DNA from 2 places in the Paenibacillus sp. FW126-R14 genome. Region 2 is predicted to be linked to the other one. Evidence: riboswitches for the same ligand, from Rfam matches in the RefSeq annotation. Region 2 holds a riboswitch; the other holds the start of a gene.

Region 1 (10,607 bases), on a different contig from region 2:
CCAGAGTAGGCTTAGAAGGGTCAATCTCCCCTTTAACAAGGGCGACATGCTCTTTATTATCAAGCTGATTCGTGTAGGCTATCGCTTTGAAGGTGCCGAAATCCGTTGGAAGCTTAATCTCGACTTCGCGCTCAACCAGCTTTTCCTGCTGATTGCGATAGTGAATCAGATCTTGAATGGTAATGATGCACAAATCATGTTTCTCCGCGATTTCCATCAGATCCGGAACCCGGGCCATCGTCCCGTCTTCCTTAATGACTTCGCAGATGACAGCTGCCGGATAGGAACCGCATAGAACAGCTAAATCAACGGCTGCTTCCGTATGTCCGGCCCGGCGGAGTACGCCGCCCTTTTTGGCAATCAACGGGAATATGTGGCCAGGTCTGCGGAAATCCTGCGGTTTCGTAAGGGGATCAATCAAGCCCATCACGGTTCGTGAACGCTCATGCGCGGAAATTCCCGTGCTGGTATCTACATGATCCACAGAAACCGTAAAGGCGGTGCCATGATAATCCGTATTCCGGGCAACCATCGGCGGCAAATCGAGCTCCTTGGCCCGCTCTTCCGTAATCGGCGTGCATACGAGCCCTCGGCCTTCCTTAATCATGAAGTTGATGACTTCCGGTGTCGTTTTATCCGCCAGCGCGATGAAATCACCTTCGTTTTCACGATCTTCGTCATCCACCGCAATAATGACTTTCCCTAAACTGAGATCCTTCAATGCCTCTTCAATGGTACTGAATCGTATTTGTGTCATATTCACCTCTCCTAACAAAAACTGACTTGCTTCTACATAAAGCCATGATCAGCCAGAAAGCTGGCCGATAGCGTACTCTGCTTTTTGCCGCTTCCTTCCGATGCTTCAACAGGACCGAACTTTAACAGCCGCTCCATATATTTGCCCAAAACATCGCATTCCATGTTGACCGTATCCCCTGCTTTTTTGTCATGCAGGACGGTTTGAGCGAGCGTATGCGGGATAATGGAAACCGCTACGTCACGATCCGTGACGTCGACAACGGTTAGCGAGATGCCATCGATCGTGATCGATCCGCCACCGATAATATACCGGAAAATATTCTTGTTTTCCGGTTCGAACCGGTAAACCACCGCATTTTCTTCAGGGATGCGGGACAAGATCGTCGCCGTAGCATCCACGTGACCTTGCACGATGTGACCGCCGAACCGGCCGTTCGCTGCCATAGCCCGCTCCAAATTCACGCGGGTGCCGGCTTGCAGCTTGCGCAGGTTCGTCTTCCGGTAAGTTTCCGGCATAACGTCTACGGAGAAAGAGTCGCTATCGAAGGAAATGACCGTCAGACAGACGCCATTCACCGCGATGCTGTCACCCAGATGAATATCTTCAAGCACTTTCCTCGCACCGATGGTCAGCACCATCGCTTGACCTGCGCTATGAATGCGGCGCATGTGGCCGATTTCTTCAATAATGCCGGTAAACATGACAGCCCTCCATTCGTCAGCTCTTATACACCGGATAGCCGGTTAAGCATACATCCGGTCCGAATTGCTCGACCTTGAGCCGGTCGAGCATTATTGCCTCATCCATCTTCGCGAAGCCTTCGAAGGCGATGTTCACCGGTGCTGCCTGCCCGCCGCCGATAATCTTCGGCGCAAACATCAGCACCAGCTTATCCAGCAGGCGCCGCTCCAGCATGGCGCCGTTCAGCCGGCCTCCACCCTCCAGGAGGATGGAGCCGATCTCGCGCTCGCCGAGCTGCTGCATGGCGAGCGTCAGATCCACCTGCGGGCCGTCCCCGCAGGTGAGGACCGTGATGCCGCGCGCTTCCAGCGCGGCACGCCGCTCTGCGGGCGCCTGTGCGGTCGCGGGCAGGATCGTCGGCTGACGATCCTGCTCCGTGAGCACCCGGGCGCCCAGCGGGACTCGCAAGCGCGAGTCCGCGACGATCCGTACCGGCTGCACAGCCGGTACGTCGCCGCGCGCGCTTAGGAGCGGATCGTCGGCGATGACGGTGTCGACGCCGACCATGATCCCCTGGTGCCGATGGCGCAGGGTATGCACGAAAGCGCGCGATGCAGGCGACGTGATCCACTTGCTGTCGCCTGTTTTGGAAGCGATCCGGCCATCCAGCGTGCTGGCCGTCTTCATCGTCACGAAGGGCAGGCGCGTGACGATATATTTGTTGAACGCCTCGTTCATCGCCGAGGCTTCCTCCGCCAGCAGCCCGACGGTCACGTCGAGGCCATGCGCACGCAGTTTGGCGATGCCGCTGCCCGCAACCTGCGGGTTCGGGTCGGTGCCGGCAACGACAACGCGGGCAACGCCCGCTTCGATGAGACGGTCGCTGCAGGGCGGCGTCTTGCCGAAGTGACTGCACGGCTCCAGTGTGACGTAAGCCGTGCTGCCTCTGGCTTCCTCGCCGGCCATCTGCAAGGCAAGAACCTCAGCATGGCCATGTCCGCGCTTGAGATGCGCCCCCATCCCAACGATGCGTCCCTCTTTCACCAGAACGCATCCTACAACCGGATTAATCCCTGTTTGACCAAGAGCGCTCCCGGCCATCTGTAGAGCAAGCCTCATATAAGCTTCATCATTCAAGACATGCATGTGTGTTCACCGCCTTCCCAAGCCCAGTTAATATAGAATGCAAAAAGACCCCTCCGCATATCGGATAGGGGCCAGAGATTGTTTAGGTAGCACGAATAAGCTTCAGCCATCCAAACTTGTTGCATTTTTGATCAAATCAAACAAGCACGGCGAATTTGTGCCAAAGCACAGACCTGCCGAATTTTTGTTCTCGTGAAAAAATGAACAAGTATGCACAGCGAATCTCATGTTCGCGTTTTCCTTCTCCCATCCAGACTATACTGTCGGTCCCGGACTCTCACCGGGTCAGCCGTAGCGAAGCTGTATGTCAGGTACCGCTAGCTTCAAAACGGGTCACGGACTAATCGTCAGCAGGCCAATAAGCCTGCAGTCGAATCACCGCCGGTGTGGAATTTCACCACGCCCCGAAGGTTTGCACACATATGAAAAGTAACTTATGAAAAATTTATCACTCAGTCATTGAAAAAGCAAGGTCTTTTTTGTCTATGGACCGGTAAAAGACAAAAAAAGAACCCGCTGACCACGATCAGCAGGTTCTTCTTATATGCAAAAAATTATACTTCTACAACTTCAACTTTTTCCATCAAATCTCTGCCTTTGAAAGCATCGACCAGTTCCATACCTTTGGAAACTTTACCGAAAACGGTATGTTGTCCGTCAAGGTGAGGCTGTGGTTGGTAAGCAATGTAGAATTGGCTTCCACCAGTATTTCTGCCAGCATGAGCCATAGCCAAGGAGCCGCGCTCATGTTTGTTCGGGTTGATTTCACAGTTGATTTGGTAGCCTGGGCCGCCAGTTCCTGTGCCGGATGGACAACCGCCTTGTGCGACGAATCCTGGAATTACGCGATGAAAAACAAGTCCGTTGTAGAAACCGGAGTTTGCTAATTTTTCAAAGTTGGCAACCGTGTTAGGCGCGTCTTGTTCGAAAAGATCGATAAGAACTTCGCCACCGCCTGCTAGTTTAATTTTTGCTTGTTTGGCCATTGTGGTCCACTCCTTTAGACAATAATATCTTATTCTACTATGAAAACCTTCATTTCACAAACTCGGCTGGATTTTCAGCACTATTCTTCCCTGCCCGTGGCCGGTTTGACTGCGGAGCTGCGCCTCTGAAGCGGCGTGAAGCGGATAGGTCTGACCGATGACTGCTTTCAAACTCCCTTCTGCCATCAGCCGCGCGATTTCCTCCATCGTCTCGGACGACAGCAAAGCGTTCGAGAATTCAGCCCGAATTCCCAAATCTCTTGCTTTTTCCTGAGAGGGCTGCCCGGCTATGGAGAGGAGCATGCCGCCTTTTTTTACTACAGCATAGGAACGCTCCAGCGTTTCACCGCCAACTGTATCTAAAACCAGATCCATCCCCTGAGCGAACTCTTCAAATCTATTCGATGTATAATCGATAACCTGTGCAGCTCCCAATGTCTTCACTCGCTCAACATTTGCCGTGCTGCAAGTCCCTATGACATGAGCTCCTTTCCAAGCTGCCAACTGAACCGCGAACGAGCCTACGCCGCATGCTGCTCCATGAATCAGTACCCGCTGATCTTTAAGCAAGCTTCCACTGTTAAATAAAGCTTGCCAGGCTGTCGTCGCCCCACCGGATATTGTTGCCGCTTCTGCGAAGCTGATGCCGGAAGGTTTAACCGCTAACCATTCGACATCTGTGACGATGTACTCGGCATAAGCGCCATTGGAGCTGCGACCGAACACTTCTTGCCCCTTCTGAAACTTCGTGACATGGGCACCCACTTCTTCAATCACACCCGCAATAGCCGACCCCGGAATATACGGAAACGTCGTTGGGCGCATATGCTTGAACAATCCTTGACGTATTTTCCATTCGATGGGAAGTACGCCTGCCGCATGTACACGCACGAGCACTTCCTTATCCCCAGGCGTCGGTCGATCCATCGTCTCCACTTGCAGCACTTCAGGCCCGCCATGCCCATGCACCACAATGCCTTTCATCTTCAAATTGTCCATGTAGAAGATCCCCTCTCTGATTTATAGCTGGGTTGCAACCTGCTTTCCTCCATTGTAGAATGTATTTTACATAAAATGAAATATATCTTTTTGTCTATCTACATAACTTCAAGTATATGAATGAGGGAGGATAATAAGAATGGAGCTGCTGCAGCTGTATTATTTTCAAGTCGTTGCCAAGCTGGAGCATATGACGAAAGCGGCTGAATTGCTGCGCATCGCACAGCCAGCTCTTAGTAAAACCATCTCGCGCCTGGAGGCTGACTTGGGAGCTCCTTTGTTTGACCGTCAAGGCAGACAAATCAAACTGAATGCTTATGGCAAAGTCTTCTTAGCTAAAGTGAACGCAGCTCTTGGTTTGTTGGAAGAAGGCAAACGTGAGGTGGCAGACTTGGCAGGACTCGAGCATGGGCAGGTTTATATTGCGACTACCGCGATCAGCCGTTTCTCCGAGCTTTTTGGTTCTTTCGCCACTAAGCACGCTGCAGCTAATTTTAAACTGACCCAAACAACCTCCGAGGAGTCTAAAATGCAGCTGCTTCTCAGCGGAGAAGTGGACTTCGCGATCACGTATTGCTTGCCTGCGGACTTTAAAAGCCAAGGAATAGCCAGTATTCCCTTTTTGACGGAGCAAATATGGCTAGCGGTTCCACCTGGTCACCGGCTGATAGGTCGCGAGAGCATCCATTTGCATGAAGCCGCCGGGGATGCGTTTATCGTCATGAAAGAAGGACATCGTTTCCGTCAAAAAACGGACGCCTTATGCCAACAAGCCGGGTTCACGCCAAAAATTATTTGCGATGTGAATGACTTTTCAGCCATTAGCAGCCTTGTTCAAGCCGGGATGGGCGTTTCCTTGGTCACTTCTGCACCCTCGCCGCGAAAAGACAATGCGCCCCACTTGCTTCGCATACATGAGCCCGTAAGCGAGCGCACCTTTCAGCTTGCCTGGTTGCAGAATCGATACTTATCGCGAGCGGCGCAAGCTTTTCGCGATTATGTTACGGCTTATTTTCCGGATAACAAACCCGGAGGTTGAATTGGATCAGCCGGTTGGCGGATGCCGGACTTTCAACACTGCTTTATTGATCTCGACTACCGTATGGGAACTACAGGACGCTTTTTCAGCCATAAGGGGTGAATTGTAAAGCTTGGGGGAACTGCAGGGCCTTATTTGCCACAATGCCCCTCAATTCAGCTTGAAATCAGGAAATAACGGATCACTGTTCCCTCTATTTCGCCAACTGGCAGTTTTCAACGTAATAGAAGACTATAGTTCCACTCATACTAGCCTTGCATCGGAATTGAACAAAAAAAGACTATCCCCCAGGTCATTCCTGACCTAAAAGACAGCCCCTTTTCAGCCCGGAAACCCGGGCTGTTTGTTATACCGTATTGCTCACATGTTTCATTCTAGCCGGTATCACATCGTTGCCGACGATGTTATCGAACGTTTCGCGTTTCACGACAAGGTCGCTTTGGCCTTCGCTCACGAAAACAACGCCTGGACGACGGATACGGTTATAGTTGCTAGCCATCGCATAGTTGTAAGCACCTGTACACGAGACGGCAAGCACATCGCCTGTGCTCACTTGCGGCAGCTTCACGTCCCAGATGAGCATATCGCCGCTCTCACAGCATTTGCCGGCGATGGATACGACTTCAGTCGGTTCCTCTGTCGCACGGTTGGCGAGCATCGCCTCGTACACCGCCTCATACAAAGCAGGACGCGGGTTATCCGTCATTCCGCCATCGACGGAGACGTATTTGCGTACGCCAGGAATTTCTTTCGCAGTTCCCACCGTGTACAGCGTCGTTCCTGCATCGCCAACGATGCTGCGGCCCGGCTCCACCCAAATCTCAGGCAGCGGATACTCGTTTTGCCCGAAATTCTCTTTGATCGCATCGGTAATAGCTTTCACATACACAGCTACCGGCAGCGGAGTATCTTCGCTCACATAACGGATGCCGAAGCCGCCGCCAAGGTTGATGACCTTGAAAGTGACGCCGATTTCTTGGCGAACTTGAACGGCTAAGCCTGCCATTTTCTCAGCGGCCAAGCGGAAGCCCTCTACTTCGAAAATTTGCGAACCGATGTGGGAATGAATGCCCAGAAGCTCCAGGTTGCTTAACTGAGAAGCTTCTTCGATCGCACGGAATGCCGCGCCGTTGCCAAGGTCGAAACCGAACTTGGAATCCGTCTGGCCTGTAGAAATATATTCATGCGTATGCGCCTCAACGCCAGGCGTGATGCGCAGTAAAATTTTCACCTTCTGGCGCTTCTCGCCGGCAATGGCATTCAACATTTGCAGTTCGATAAAGTTATCTACAACGAAGCAGCCAATTTTCGCATCAATGGCCATTTCGATTTCATCGATTGTTTTGTTATTGCCATGGAAATGAATCCGTTCAGCCGGGAATCCAGCCTGAAGAGCCGTATATAATTCGCCGTCGGAAACGACATCGAGGGACATTCCCTCTTCTTCCACAATGCGGCACATCGCCATTACGCAGAACGCTTTGCTGGCGTAAGCCACTTGGAATTTCAACCCGGATGCTTTGAACGCATCAACGAACTCGCGGCAGCGTTCACGCACGAGCACTTCATCAAACACATATAACGGAGTGCCATATTCGGCAACCAGCTTCGTTGCATCGACACCACCGATTTCAAGGTGACCTTGACCGTTTATTTTACTTGTACCATGCAAAAACATAGCTTCATTTCCCCCTCACCCTGAACCTGCTGCTGCACCTTTCGGCTCTAACGGCCGAATGCGCATTACTATTTAAAGTACCATAGGAAAAGCGCATTTGACAATATCCTTCCTGCCTCTAATCGTAAAAAGGACAAGAAGAATCCCTTGTCCTTTGCATCAATTACGGTTTGGGTTGACGTGTGCCGTCAACCGGTTTTGTCAGGCTTAAACGCGTTTTGGCTGCCAGTACCGGCTGGCGAACGAGGATAGCGAAGAAACTTTTGGCGTTAAAAGGAATCATCGGCCACATGTACGGGGCATTGTACGATTTTCGAGTTGCCAGCAGGATCAGCCAAATCGTTGATCCGACGATAAAACCGGGAACATGGAAAATCGCGACGGCCAAGAGCAGACCCAGCCGGACGACGCGGTTGGCGAGTCCCAATTCATAGCTTGGCGTAGCAAACATTCCAATGGATGCCAGAGCCAGATACAGGATGACTTCATTAATGAACAAGCCTGTCTTGACTGCGATATCGCCTACCAAAATGGCGGCCACCAAGCCCATGGCAGTGGCCAGCGGGGTCGGGGTATGGACCGCGGCCATCCTCATCAAATCGATCCCGATATCGGCGATAAGAAATTGAACGAGCAGCGGAAGGTTCCCTTCTTTCTGCGGCCCGAGGAATTCTAAACCGGCCGGCTTCAAGGAAGGGTCCATCACCATCATAAACCAGAGCGGAAGCAGGAAGATGGATGACATGATGCCGGCAAACCGCACCCATCTTAGATAGGTGCCGATGAACGGCGTTTGCCGGTATTCCTCGGCATGCTGCACATGGTGGAAAAATGTCGTAGGCAAAATCATGACGCTCGGAGAAGTGTCTACGAACAGACAGACGTGACCTTCCAATAAATGAGCGGATACAACGTCGGGACGCTCCGAGTACCTTACCATCGGATACGGATTCCAGCCTTTGTTGACGATAGCTTCCTCCAACTGTTTTTCAGCCAGCGGGAGTCCGTCGAGCTTTACTTGGTTTATTTTCTCCTTTACGGCATCCACCAGATCTGCGTTTGCGATATCGTTGATGTATCCGATACAGACGTCCGTTTTGGTTCGTTTGCCGATTTGCATAATTTCAAGCTTCAACCGCTCGTCTCGCACTCTTCGCCTGACGAGGGTCACGTTCAAGAGCAAGGTTTCCACGAAACCGTCCCGTGAACCCCGCACAACCCGCTCCAAATCAGGCTCGCCTATCGATCGGATCGGATAGCTTTTGACATCGACGGCAAGTGCCGTCGTCTCTCCTTCAATGAAGAATGCAGTGCCGCCCATCAAAACTTGCCCCACGATTTCGGACATTTTTTTGTAGGACTTTACTTGAATATGAGGAATTAGCTTCTCCATGAACGTTTCGAGCGTACGGTGCGTTACACTCTCCTCGCTGGCATAAGAGAGACGTGTCAAAATGTCCGTAAGAACCGTATCCTTGGCGAAGCCATTACAGAAGAAGACCCCCACCCGTTTAGAGCCGAACACCATTTCTCTAAACACAAGATCGAAGCTGCGGTTCAGCCCGACGCGCTCTTCCAGCACTCTTTTGACTCCTTCTAAATGATCGGGGATCTCTTCTTGAATCTTTAATGCCTTTTCCTCAGGAGTCATATCCGTAACGGGATTATATTCAGATAAATTCCCTTCTTCGTCGATCGCCAGTTTATCCATTTTTTCCTGAGATTCGTTCGCATCGTCTTTCTCGTTGTCATGTCCTGTCTTCACAATTACTTTCATGCCGTGCGCCTCCTTCAAGCCTTAATAAAACAACCACTCAAACAAGGATCCAAACACTTTCCCGAAAATCATCGCCATAAGCAGCAAAATCATATAGGAACCCATGCCCACTCTTTTGGCGAGAATCGGCAGCACATTAATGATTTCTGTGAGCGCAGCCGCCAGCATGCCGACGAAACAACCGGCGAATAGTCCGACAATGGCTGCTCCCATCGGGAAGAGATGTATTTTGGCATCGCTAAAATCAACCCATGTAAACAAAAGTGAGCCCAAAACAACGGCCGCTTCATAGGCATGTATCTTGGAGAATGATCGTGTGATCTGCGCAAGCCGAGGTATGATATCCAGCACGACAAGGAATGCGACCATACCGCTCCCGACCGCGATCCCCCCGGCTAATCCGATAAAAGCGATCAAAAGGACTTCCCCCAGGAGAGTCATCCCTTCGACTCCCTTTCCTCGTGAATTTTCATATACTCTTCGGTGATCACATAATGATTCACATTTTCTTGGTACATGAACATTTCCACTTCCAGCGGGCTTGGTTCTTCATTGAATTTCTTTTTAAACAAATGATTAAAGAAAATGACCATCCCTACACCGATGCCAAGCGAATATGGAATTTGCAGGATGAGAGGATGTTCCACTTTTTTGCCCGTCATTAGCTCATAGATCCTTTGATGAACCTCCATCATGGACACATCCGCATGGAAATTCATAATGGCCAGCCCCGAGCCTATGAACAATAGCAGCCATACTAAACCAATCAGCACAGGGCTCACTTTTTTATTATCAGAATATATTTCGAGGAGCACATGGGGTTCGCCAAAATGTTCAATTTGCAGCTCCGGGTAGATCGCCTTCACTTTTCGAACAATCAGCATCATATCAATCAGGACGCGGTTGCCATCCTCCTGCTGCGGCTTATGAATGATCAGCTGATTAAGTGCTGTTTCATATTCAGGCTCCACGAATACTTGTGCGATATGTCGAAGCTGCACGACGCTTCCCTTGCGAACGCGGGCTCTTCGTCTGAGCCGGATATACAACTGCGGAGCTCCAGTCTTAACCATGGCATGGGCTCACTCCCTTCGATAGGTACGGGTATCATCCATGTATAGGGGTAGTATGCAAAATGTTTCCTCCCCATAATCGCCTGCACCGATGGTAAATTCTCCAGGAATAAAGCGGCCCTCCAATTGGCATAGTAAGAAATGAATACCGATAACTTATTCCATACAAAGAAGGTGATAACATGGCAAAACTGGCGTTAACACTAGTTATTATTGGTGCGCTGAATTGGCTTTTAGTTGGGCTCTTCGAATGGGATTTAGTTTCAGCTTTACTGGGCGGGGATTCCCATCGGGAATCTTCGGTTTTAAGTCGTATCATCTATACGATTGTCGGCTTATGCGGGGTTTACTGCGTTAGATTCTACTCCGACACCCGATATTCGGCGAGATAGCTGCGCAGGACAATAAAGAAAGCCGCCATACCCAGCAGATCGATGGGTAAATAGCGGCTCTTTTTCATGTTCGGTT
Region 2 (10,607 bases):
CCGACCATCTCCCTGACGACAAAAGCGGGAACAGCGATACAAACGGCTCCAACCACAGATATCAGGACGGATGTAAAGCCGTTAGTTCCTGCCGCTTCGTCAACGCTTTATGTTTCCAAAGTGGAAGCATTATCAGATGTCGAGAGAACCGAGACCAGCAGCGCAATGCCCGTTATTCCCTTGGAAGCCTCCATCGCAACCCGGGTGATGGCTCCCTTCACAGCAACTCTGAGCGCTCCGGCCATCCGGCATTTTACGATTAGCGGAACCCAAGAGGCTCAGACGCTTAGTCAAGCTGTTACAAGCGGCGAGCCCTTCATGCAAGCCATGGAGCAGGATGCATTCGCCCAAAAGCTGCCCGTTGCCAAGTACACAACCAGCATTGATAACAAAAGTATTTTCTATGTAATTCGCAAAGAAACCGTTCAAGGTCAGCCCAGTTTCATCGTCTCCTACGCTTGGGGAAATTACCGCAACGACCTGGTTATGACCATGTTCGGAAGACTCATGCTGATGATGGTCGGACTCATTGTGATTTCCTGGCTGCCTTGCCTGATCATCGCCCGTTACTTCACGCGTCCTCTTGTTCAGATGGAGCGCCACGTCGGGCGCATGGCTGAACGCGATTGGCATGAACCGATCGAAACAAAACGCAAGGATGAGGTCGGGCGTCTGGCCAAAGCGATTGAAGCGATGCGGGAGCGTCTTGTGCGCCAGGATCGGGCGCAGCAATTTTTCCTGCAGCACACTTCTCACGAGCTGAAAACTCCGGTTATGGTCATCCGCAGCTATGCGCAGTCCATTCTTGACGGTGTTTTCCCGAAAGGAACGTTGAGCGAGAGTTTAGGTGTAATTTTGAAGGAAGGCGAGCGCCTCGAAAAGCGGATTCGCGATCTGCTGCTGCTCAATAAGCTGAATTATGTCACGGCGAGAGAGAAGCCTTTCCGTTCTTTTGAGATGACTGCGGTCATCGAAGATGTCGTTGAGCGGCTGCGCTATCGCCGGCCTGACATCAAATGGGACATGGAGCTCTCCCCTGCCACCTTGCATGGCGATCCTGATCAATGGAAAATTGCCTTGGAAAATATGCTCGACAACCAGCTGCGCTATGCCCAAAGCGGCATTCGCATTATCGCCACGGCGGTATCCGGCAGCGGGGACAAGGATGCTGCGGCCGGCTTCTCGCAGCTTCAGATTAGCAACGATGGGCCGCCCTTGGATCAGGCCATCGCGGACAGCCTCTTCGAGCCCTTCCGCTCGGGCGGCGACGGCCAGTTCGGGCTCGGTCTTGCCATCGTGAAGCAGATCATGGATCATCACGGGATGAACGTGCGTGCCGCGAACGAGCCGGGCGGGGTTTCGTTCTATATTGAGCGCGGAGAGGCGCACACGGACGGTAAACTTAAGACGCCGAAGGTTTCTTGAGGGGGATTGTAGGGTTCTTATGCTTCTGTGAGTAAAATAAAGGGAGAAACTAAACTCCCTCTAAATGGAGAGCAGAAGCTTGTCAGCTCCAATAAGCAGGAAAAACTCCCACTATTTGCACCGATTTCATGAGAATTCACGAAATCCGGTCAAATTAACGGGAGTTTTTCCATATATTTCCTCTTAAGGATCATCATCCGAGCCATTTAGAGGGAGATTTTCCATCTATTTATGGGACAGTCCTTGACCGTACAGCTCTCTCCGTTTCACCTACATTAAGCCGCTACCCTTCTCTGGCTGCGACCCATCGCCCACAGGGTGAGCCAAATCAGGATGAAGCCGGCAAGCTGGCCTAAGGTCAGCTTTTGCCCGAAGACAAGCCAGTTCATGAAGACGCCAACCGCCGGGAAAGCGAGTTCCGCGAGCGTTGCGAAGAACGCCTTGGTCGAGGACAACCCCTTATAATACAAGAGCATAGAGAGCAGGCCCGGGAAAAACGCCTGGAACAGCAAGTTCACCGCGATAAGCGTCAGTCCGCCTCCCGTTCCGGTCACGTGCCAGACATCGCCGCTCGCCAGAAGCACCACGGTCAGCAAGGGAATGGCCAGCAGGAAGCGCAGCGATGTTACGACGGGGAAATCCAACTTTTTCTGCAGCAGGAACTTGCCCATGACCGTCGAGCCGCCCCATAGGACCGCAGCCAATATGGAGAACAGGCAGCTGACGGTGCCTAAATCCTTGAGGCCCATTTCCGGCGATGAGAAGCCGAAGGTCAGCAGGTACGTGCCAAGAAGCGCCACGACAATGTACGCGAAAAATTTGGATGGCAGCGTCTCTTTGAGCATCAGCCGGGCCAAAATGATCGCAAATAAAGGCTGCAATTTCTGCAGCAGCAGGATCGCGTTTGCATTGCCGTGCGCGAACGCGGCCGTGAACAAAATGGTGGCGATCGCCGATCCACCCCATGAGATGAACAGCAACGCGCCAATGACCGCAAGCGTCAGCTTGCCGGCTAAGGTCTTGCGGTACTTCACCAGCACCGGCAGCGCATAACAAGCGAGAAGCAAATGCTCGATAAACACGATTTGCGCCGAGGTAAAGCTTTTCAACAACAAGATCCGAAAGAGCGGATCGAGCCCCCAGAGCGTAGCTCCAAGCGCCACATACCAAACCCCGCTGATCCCGCTCCAGCGCGTCGAAGTTACACTCGCACGCTTGGCTCCAAACTTAAATGCATTTTCCAATTCAAAAACCTCCTAAGGAATTTTGAATTGAACCCTCTGAAAAGAGACAATGCCCCCGCTAGTCGATCAGCAGGGGCATTGACAAACAGACCTGCCAAAAACATAAGTTTTTGACAAGCTGTCATTCACCTTCTCCCATCCGGACTTTAACCGTCGGCCTTGGAATTCCACCAAGTCAGTCCCGGCCTGACAGGCCGGGAGTCGCGGGCTTGAGATACATACGCACGTATCCTCACCGCCGGTAGGGGATTTCACCCTGCCCCGAAGGTTCAATTTCTATTGAAGTGTATCTTATCATGTTACAGTTTGACTGGCAATACCTTTTTCCGCCTGAAACCGATAGCAATTTGAAAAATGTACTGCCGCCTACTGCCGTCTACACCGTTTTCCGTCGCTGCATCAACTGTTTCAAACTGACCAAATTCGCGCAAACCGTTCCTGTAATAACGATAACCACACCCGCAGCCGTTACCCAAGTGATAGTCTCTCCATAAAAGACAACCCCGACGGCCAAGGCAATCAGCGGAGATATATACAGCCAAGTTGCCGGGAAGACCGGATTTGTTTTAGCTACCAACCAATAGAACAGACTGTGTCCCACCATCGAGCCGATCACGATTAAATACAGCAAGGAGCCGGCCGCTTTTGGAGAGAATAGGCTTTGGACGTTCACCTGTTCTGTGAAAAATGACAGAATCAACAGCAGCAAGCCGCCGCAAATCATCTGGGCTGCATTCAGCGCGATTGGCGATGCCTCAGAGAATTGCTGAATGACGCGTTTGGAGTACAGGGCGCCGCAGCAATAGCACAGCTCACCGATCAAAATCGCCGCGCAGCCGATCACCCAAACGATATTCCCGGATACAGCAAGCTGCGGAAGCAGCAGAACAACGATGCCTGCGAAGCCGAGGATGCAGCCGAATACGGAGAGCGCCGTCGTTTTCAGCCGCAGCACGAAGGTTTGCAGCATGAGGATCATAATCGGCCCTGTAGCCGATAGAACGGCGGCTATCCCGGATGATACATATTGCTCGGCCCAGTACAAGGTGGAGAACGTTCCGAACGTCAAGCCGATCCCTGTAAGCAGCATTTCTTTGCGGAATAGCAAGGATAACGAAGCTTTTTTCTTCCACATCAACCAACCGAACAAAAGCAGGCCCGCTATGAAAAATCTCAAACCCGCCGAGAAGAAAGGCGGCGCAGAAGCGTCTACCCCTACCTTAATCGCCAAAAACGTCGTGCCAAAAATAAGACATACAAGCAAATAATTAAAAATAATCATGACTGTTCCCCCTCTTGGTATGTATCATACAAGGTAAAGGACAGAACAGATGCATTATGGCAGAACAGATTTCCATTGATTGCTTTATAATAGCGTAAGAAAGGAGCGAATATGATGAAGCCTACAAGGTCATCCGGCGGAACACAAGCTAACCTGCTATTCAGACAGGCTTATGAGTATATCGTTACCCGCATGGATCGCGGCGAGTGGCAAGCACATGACAAGCTCCCCTCCATCCGGCTTCTCGCCCAAGAGCTTCAGGTACACAGGCTGACTGTTTTTCGGGCTTACCAACTGCTGAAACAAAATGAGAGAGCCTACGTGAAGGAGAAATCCGGCTACTACGTAAGTCCCTGCAAATCGGAGGAACAAGCTCTTCATGAGCATGGGGAAAGCCCTCGTTCGCTCCCTGCGTCCGGCACTTTACGAAACGCGTTGTCAGAAATTCAACAGATCCCTGTCGAATATCAATTTTCGCAAGCTTTGATCGATCCTAACTTGCTGCCGAACCTTTTTCTGTCCGAACATGTGAAGAAGGTTTTCGACATCTATCCGAAGCTCATGGGCACTTACTCCAGCGCCCAAGGGGATGAAGAACTTCGGGAATACTTGTGCCGTTACATGGTCCGGCATCATCATCTCCGGCTGACGATCAGCGATATTCTGATTACGACGGGCGGCCAGCAGGCGATTGACCTGCTGGCAAGAATCTATATCCGGCCGATGGATCCGGTCTTGGTTGAGCGGCCGACGTATAGTGCTGCGCTCGATATTTTCCGCCAGCACGGGGCGCGGCTTATTCCTGTCGAGATCACCCCGGAAGGCTATGACTTGGCGGTTGTCGAGAAGCTTATGCAGAAGCACAAGCCGCGAATATTTTATATGAATCCTACGTTTCATAACCCGACAGGGTTTACCGTCCCCGCGGCGCAGCGCAAGCTGCTGGTTGAACTGGCGGAACGGTACCGCTGCTTGCTGATTGAAGATGATGCGATCCACGAGATGTACTTGAATCAACCGCCACCTCAGCCGATGTTGACTTACGATACCGAAGGCTGGGTCGTCTATCTCCGCAGCTTCAGTAAATACATCGCGCCCGGACTGCGCATTTGCGCCGTCATGGGGGGACCGTCCGTCATCAAGCCGCTCATTACGGCCAAATCCTTGGCAGACAACGGCACACCGCTGGTTAACCAAAAAATGTTCCTGCATTACTTTGAATCCGCCCGGATGCAGCAGCATTTGGAGAAGCTGCGCATCGCCCTGCAAATCAGAAAAGAAATCGTCGAAGAGGAATTAGCCTCCACCGGATGGCATTGGATCAGCCCCCAAGGCGGCTTCAATCTATGGCTCCGGCTCCCAGACTATATTCCGGTCGACCGGCTTTTGGAGGAATGCCTCCGGCACTCCGTCTCCTTCGTTCCGGGCGTGATATGCGACCCGCTCAAGGAAATGCAGTCATGGATCCGTTTGAGCTATTCCTTCGTGAATGAGGAGCATTTGCGGGATGGCGTTAGGCGGCTTGTGGAGATAGCCAGGCGTTACGGACCGCAGCCCCAATAAAAAAACCGCCAGGACATACATCCTGAAGCGGTTTTTCATTTATTTATTGAGCTGTATAGCCGCCGTCGACGAGAAGGCTCGTCCCTGTAATAAAGGAAGCCTCATCGCTGGCAAGAAAGAGAACGGCTTTCGCTACTTCCTCCGGCTTGCCAAGCCGGCCCATCGGATGCAAGCTGACCAGATGCTCCGTGATCGCTTCATCTCTCCCCTTAATCAGCGGGGTGTCGATATATCCGGGACATATGGCATTGACGCGGATGCCTTCTTTGGCATACGTGATCCCGAGGCTTTGCGTTAGCAGCTTAACGCCCCCTTTGGCGGAAGCATAGGCGGTTACGCCGCTTTTGCCAACGTGGCTGTGAATCGATCCGCAGTTCACAATCGCCCCGCCGGTGCCCTGCGCCAGCATTTGTTCGATGGCATATTTGTCACAGAGAAAGACGCCGTTTAAATTGATGTCGATCGTCTTTTGCCACTGTTCGAGGGAAAGCTTATGAGCCGGCGCATCGTTAGCAATTCCGGCATTCGCGAATAAAATGTCCAGCTTGCCATACGTTTGAACCGTCGACGCGATCATAGCTTGTACGTCCGCTTCTTTGGTAACGTCTGTTTTTACAAACAAAGTATCCTTCCCTTGCCCGTTCAACTCCTGGGAAACAGCCGCGCCGCGGTCAGAGAAATCGGCAATAACAACCTTCGCGCCTTCCTCCGCAAATAAGCGCACGGACTCTTCTCCAATCCCGCTTGCACCGCCGGTTACGACAACGACTTTATTTTGAAATCGCATATAAGCACCTTCCTTATCTCATAATAAATAGCAGGCGTGTCCCCTTAACGTGCGATATTTCATTTCTTTTTAAACTGACCTGCCATACACGCTTATCGATTGTCTTGGTGACAATATAAGTATAACGCCGCTTTGTATAACATTAAATTAAGGGTTTATTAGGGCTTGTTAAAAATAAATGAAGGAATATGCCCGGATGAATGTCGATCAATTGCGTTATATCATCGAGGTAGCCAAGGTGCATTCCATATCGGCCGCCTCCCAGAATATGCATGTCACCCTCCCCACCATCAGCCAGTCCATCTCTCATCTGGAAGCGGAGCTTGGCGTCAAGCTTTTCACTCGTTCCAGAAACGGCACGGTGCCTACGCCCGAAGGCCTGCATCTAATCCGAATCGCCTCCGAGATTATGGATAAAATCAACGAGCTGAAAGAAGAAGCACAAAGCTATACCCATTCGCTTAGCGGCGAATTACGGCTGGCAACCATTCCAGGGCCAATGTCCTTGCTAGTCAAAACAATCGCTGCCTTCAAAAAAGATTATCCAAACATCCAAGTCGAGATTTCCGAACAAAGCTCGCAAGACATCCTGAACGATATTCATCATTATAAAATCGATCTGGGCCTCATCATTCTGTACGAGGACCTGCAGCCTAGTATAGGCGAACTACACTTCGCTAAAGTGATCGAAGCAAAACTGCAATGCTGCGTCAGCCAGAATAGCGCGTTAGCCTTGCGCGATTCCATCACCCCCGAAGACCTCCGGCGTTACCCGCTCGTCCTTTATAAAGAAGACTATATTCAATGGTTCGTAGATCACCTGGCATCACGATACGGTCCTTTTAATGTCATGTTTACATCCAATAATCAAGAAGCGATCAAAGGCGCACTACGCGAGGAGCTCGCCCTTACACTCGGACTGGACTATACCTTTAACCATGCCGACAGCCTTTTGTACAAAGAATTCAAACTGCTCGCCATCGATACTCCCAGCAATTCATTCGTTGGGCTGGGCTGGGTGCAGCACCCCAACAAGAGCGGTTCCAAGATCGTGAAACATTTTATCCGTCGATTAAGAATGCAGTTTGAAAGCTGAAAAAAAGAGGCCGTTCCAGTCGGGTCAGGAAAGACCTTCCGGGACAGCCTCTTCGTATTAAGCTTTAACCTTCGCTTTAATTTCTTCAAGCGGTTTATGATTGCCGTATTTCGGATACTCACGGGTAGATGGAGCAGCCCACTGAACCGCATTGGAAATCACGCGGCGGATTTGCTCGTTGTAGTACGTACGGTATGTCTCATGACCTGGGCGGAAGTAGAAAATCTTTCCGTTGCCGCGATTGAACGTACAACCGCTGCGGAATACTTCGCCGCCTTCGAACCAGGAAACCATGATCAGCTCATCCGGCTGCGGGATATCGAAGTGCTCGCCGTACATTTCCTCAGCTTCAAGGTCGATGTACTCCCCAATGCCTTCCACGATCGGATGGCCGGGCGCAACAACCCAGAGGCGTTCTTTTTCGTCGGCTTCACGCCATTTGAGGTCACAGGATGTGCCCATCAGCTTCTTGAACACTTTGGAGAAGTGGCCGGAATGCAGCACGATCAGCCCCATGCCCTGCCATACGCGCTTTTGAACGCGATCGACGATTTCGTCCTGTACTTCGTCGTGCGCTTTATGTCCCCACCAAATCAGAACATCGGTGTTATTCAAAACTTCTTCCGTCAAACCGTGCTCAGCATCATCGAGCGTCGCATACGTGACTTCAACATTGCCGGTAATGCCCTCACCTATGGCTGTGTGAATCCCGTCCGGATAGGCGGCGCGCACGATTTCACTTTCTTTTTCATGACGATACTCGTTCCAAACTGTAACTCTTAGCTTCTGACTCATCTTCTTATTCCCTCCAAGATAGCGTATTCATTCATACTGTTGAGTATAGTCCGTCCCTGCCCGGAAGGAAAGACAAGATTGTGCCTATTTATTATTCAATAGTGTCATTTGTTTGTAAACAATGCTATACTTTTCTTGATAAACCTTGCCTTCTAACGATGATTTACATATTCAAAAATGTCCTTCCCCATAGAGAGGTAGACGAATCCATGGAACCTTTACACAGCTCTTTCACTGACATTGTGAATGAAGAAGTCATTTATCAGAATCCGCTTCTCTTTCTAAAAATATGGGAGTTAAGCTCCGATTCTGCCCTATTCGGTCCTCCTGTCCCCTGGCGCTGGCATTCGCACCGGCAGGTTGAATTCCTTGTCGTCACAGAAGGCTTGCTCGCCATTCAAACCAAGCACGAACATACGGTGTTATCCGCTGGAGATGTAATGGTTTTAGGTTCTTCTCAGCCCCACCGGACATATAAATACTCCGCAGATTCCTTGCGTCAAATCGTTTTCCAAATCGATCTCAAGCAGCATTTTGACCTGAGTACGATGCCTTACCTGCACACCTTCTCGGAGCTGACTTACCCGCTCGATCAATTTAATGAGCTGTTTCGGAGCAATCCGGCTGTGCAGCAGACCGCCTATAATCTTATTCTCCAGATTTACGAGGAGTCGCTCTCCCGTCAGATTGGCTATGAACTGGCGATTAGCGCGGCGATCAAAAACCTTCTGCTCCTGCTGCTGCGCAATGACAACCGCGATCTGTCTGCGCATGCCGAGGATTCAGGCATAGCCCGCTTGCGCCCGGCGCTCGATTATATCGACGAGCATCTCAGCGAACGGATAACGGTGGAGGACGTCTGCTCTCTGCTTAATTTGAGCTATCATTACTTTATTAAGTATTTCAAAAAAGCGATGGGGATATCCTTCGTGGATTACGTGAATTACAAGCGGATCAAAAAAGCCGAGCGGCTTCTGCTCACCGGCGACCTCAGCATGATGGAGGTGAGCTTTGAGGTCGGCATCCTTAATATGGCTCAGTTCTACAAGCTGTTTAAGCGGCATAATCAATGCTCGCCCAAAGAGTTCAAACAACGCATGCGCAGTCAAGCGGGGGGCGCCCCCCTGCTGGCGCAAGCGGATTAACCGTCAGCCCGGCAAGAACCCCTGCTGGCTGACAAACACACGCTCCTGCGGGAAATGCCGCAGGAGCTGTTCGTGTACGCGCTTGTACGCATCCGGACTGTACCAGTCCGAAAGCTCCAGCGCGTCATAGATTGCGCGCACGCCGATGCGGGCCGTGCGCCTGCCTCCACTGCCATCGCCCATGAAGTAATCGTCGATGCACACCCGCTCCACGATGCCCGCCAGCTCCTCGGCGAATTGCTCCGAGCTCGGCAGCGCCGGCGCTATCGTGGCCTGCACGGGAATGCCGCGGGCGGCCAGCTCGCGGAGCGCTTGCAGCCGCGCCGGTATCGGCGGCGCGGACGGGGTGAAAGCCCGGCGGACCTCCTCGCGGTCCGTCTCCACGGTCATGCTGACTCGCACGCGGTCGCCGAGCAGCTGAAGCAGATCCGCGTCCCGCTTCACCAGCGGGCTGCGGGTCTGCACAAACAAGAAGTCCGGCGGCTGCACGGACATCACCTCCAGGAGCGAGCGGGTGATCCGCTCCTTATACTCGCTCGGCTGGTACGGGTCCGTCGCCGAGGACATGAAGATCGTGACCGGGCCTTGGCGCTTCGCCTTGGCCAGTTCTTTCTCCAGAAGGGCGGCGGCATTCTCCTTCACGTCGACCCAAGAGCCCCAAGCCTCGCTGCGGAACAGCGCCACCGGCATCTGTCTCACGTAACAGTACGAGCACGCAAAAGCGCAGCCGGTGTAAGGATTCAGCGTATGCGAATACCCCTCCAGGAAGCCGCTGGCTTTGGTGAGCAGCTGCTTCGCTGATTTATGATTCACCTCAATCTGCATGCGTGTCCCCTCCGTTCCGTTTCCCGCGCTCTCACAGGCCCGCTTTCTCCAAACCGAGCAGCTTCTCCTTATTCGGCAATCCACCGCGATAGCCGGTCAAAGCACCATTCTTCCCAACGACGCGATGGCAGGGCACCACGATGAGGACCGGATTAGCGCCAATTGCTGTGCCGACAGCTCGAACGGCGCTTGTTTTATCCAGCTTCCGGGCGATCTGTGAATAGCTCACTGTTTCGCCATGCGGAATTTCGTGCAGCGCATGCCATACGTTTTGTTGAAACGCTGTGCCGCGCAAATCCAAAGGCAGCGTAAAGGTCTTGCGCAAGCCGCGAAGATACTCTTCGAGCTGCTGCACATAAGGCGCTAACATCGCCTTATCCTCTGTCCACCTGTAATCGGGGAAATACTTTTGCGCCCAATTGGTCAGTTCGGACCACGCTTCTTC

What was found. Region 2 has a riboswitch for FMN ahead of AC3WRW_RS10915 (DMT family transporter). Riboswitches for the same ligand answer to the same signal wherever they lie in the genome.
Region 1: it holds a riboswitch for FMN, as region 2 does, so the genes downstream of both, ribD (bifunctional diaminohydroxyphosphoribosylaminopyrimidine deaminase/5-amino-6-(5-phosphoribosylamino)uracil reductase RibD) here and AC3WRW_RS10915 (DMT family transporter) in region 2, are expected to answer to the same signal.

What each region holds. Positions count from the first base shown of each region.
Region 1 is NZ_JBYTBS010000053.1:7,790-18,396, forward strand. It holds gene AC3WRW_RS25875 (bifunctional 3,4-dihydroxy-2-butanone-4-phosphate synthase/GTP cyclohydrolase II) at 1-757, opposite strand, end outside; gene ribE (riboflavin synthase) at 790-1,461, opposite strand; gene ribD (bifunctional diaminohydroxyphosphoribosylaminopyrimidine deaminase/5-amino-6-(5-phosphoribosylamino)uracil reductase RibD) at 1,478-2,587, opposite strand; FMN riboswitch at 2,822-3,003, opposite strand; gene AC3WRW_RS25890 (peptidylprolyl isomerase) at 3,142-3,573, opposite strand; gene AC3WRW_RS25895 (NADP-dependent oxidoreductase) at 3,628-4,572, opposite strand; gene AC3WRW_RS25900 (LysR family transcriptional regulator) at 4,712-5,611, shown strand; gene lysA (diaminopimelate decarboxylase) at 5,958-7,289, opposite strand; gene AC3WRW_RS25910 (spore germination protein) at 7,453-9,066, opposite strand; gene AC3WRW_RS25915 (stage V sporulation protein AB) at 9,088-9,507, opposite strand; gene AC3WRW_RS25920 (stage V sporulation protein AA) at 9,504-10,139, opposite strand; gene AC3WRW_RS25925 (DUF378 domain-containing protein) at 10,322-10,531, shown strand.
Region 2 is NZ_JBYTBS010000012.1:33,804-44,410, forward strand. It holds gene AC3WRW_RS10910 (sensor histidine kinase) at 1-1,425, shown strand, start outside; gene AC3WRW_RS10915 (DMT family transporter) at 1,701-2,606, opposite strand; FMN riboswitch at 2,793-2,942, opposite strand; gene AC3WRW_RS10920 (DMT family transporter) at 3,046-3,951, opposite strand; gene AC3WRW_RS10925 (aminotransferase-like domain-containing protein) at 4,066-5,514, shown strand; gene AC3WRW_RS10930 (SDR family NAD(P)-dependent oxidoreductase) at 5,558-6,301, opposite strand; gene AC3WRW_RS10935 (LysR family transcriptional regulator) at 6,480-7,397, shown strand; gene AC3WRW_RS10940 (ThuA domain-containing protein) at 7,455-8,192, opposite strand; gene AC3WRW_RS10945 (helix-turn-helix domain-containing protein) at 8,402-9,337, shown strand; gene AC3WRW_RS10950 (SPL family radical SAM protein) at 9,341-10,162, opposite strand; gene AC3WRW_RS10955 (methylated-DNA--[protein]-cysteine S-methyltransferase) at 10,194-10,607, opposite strand, start outside.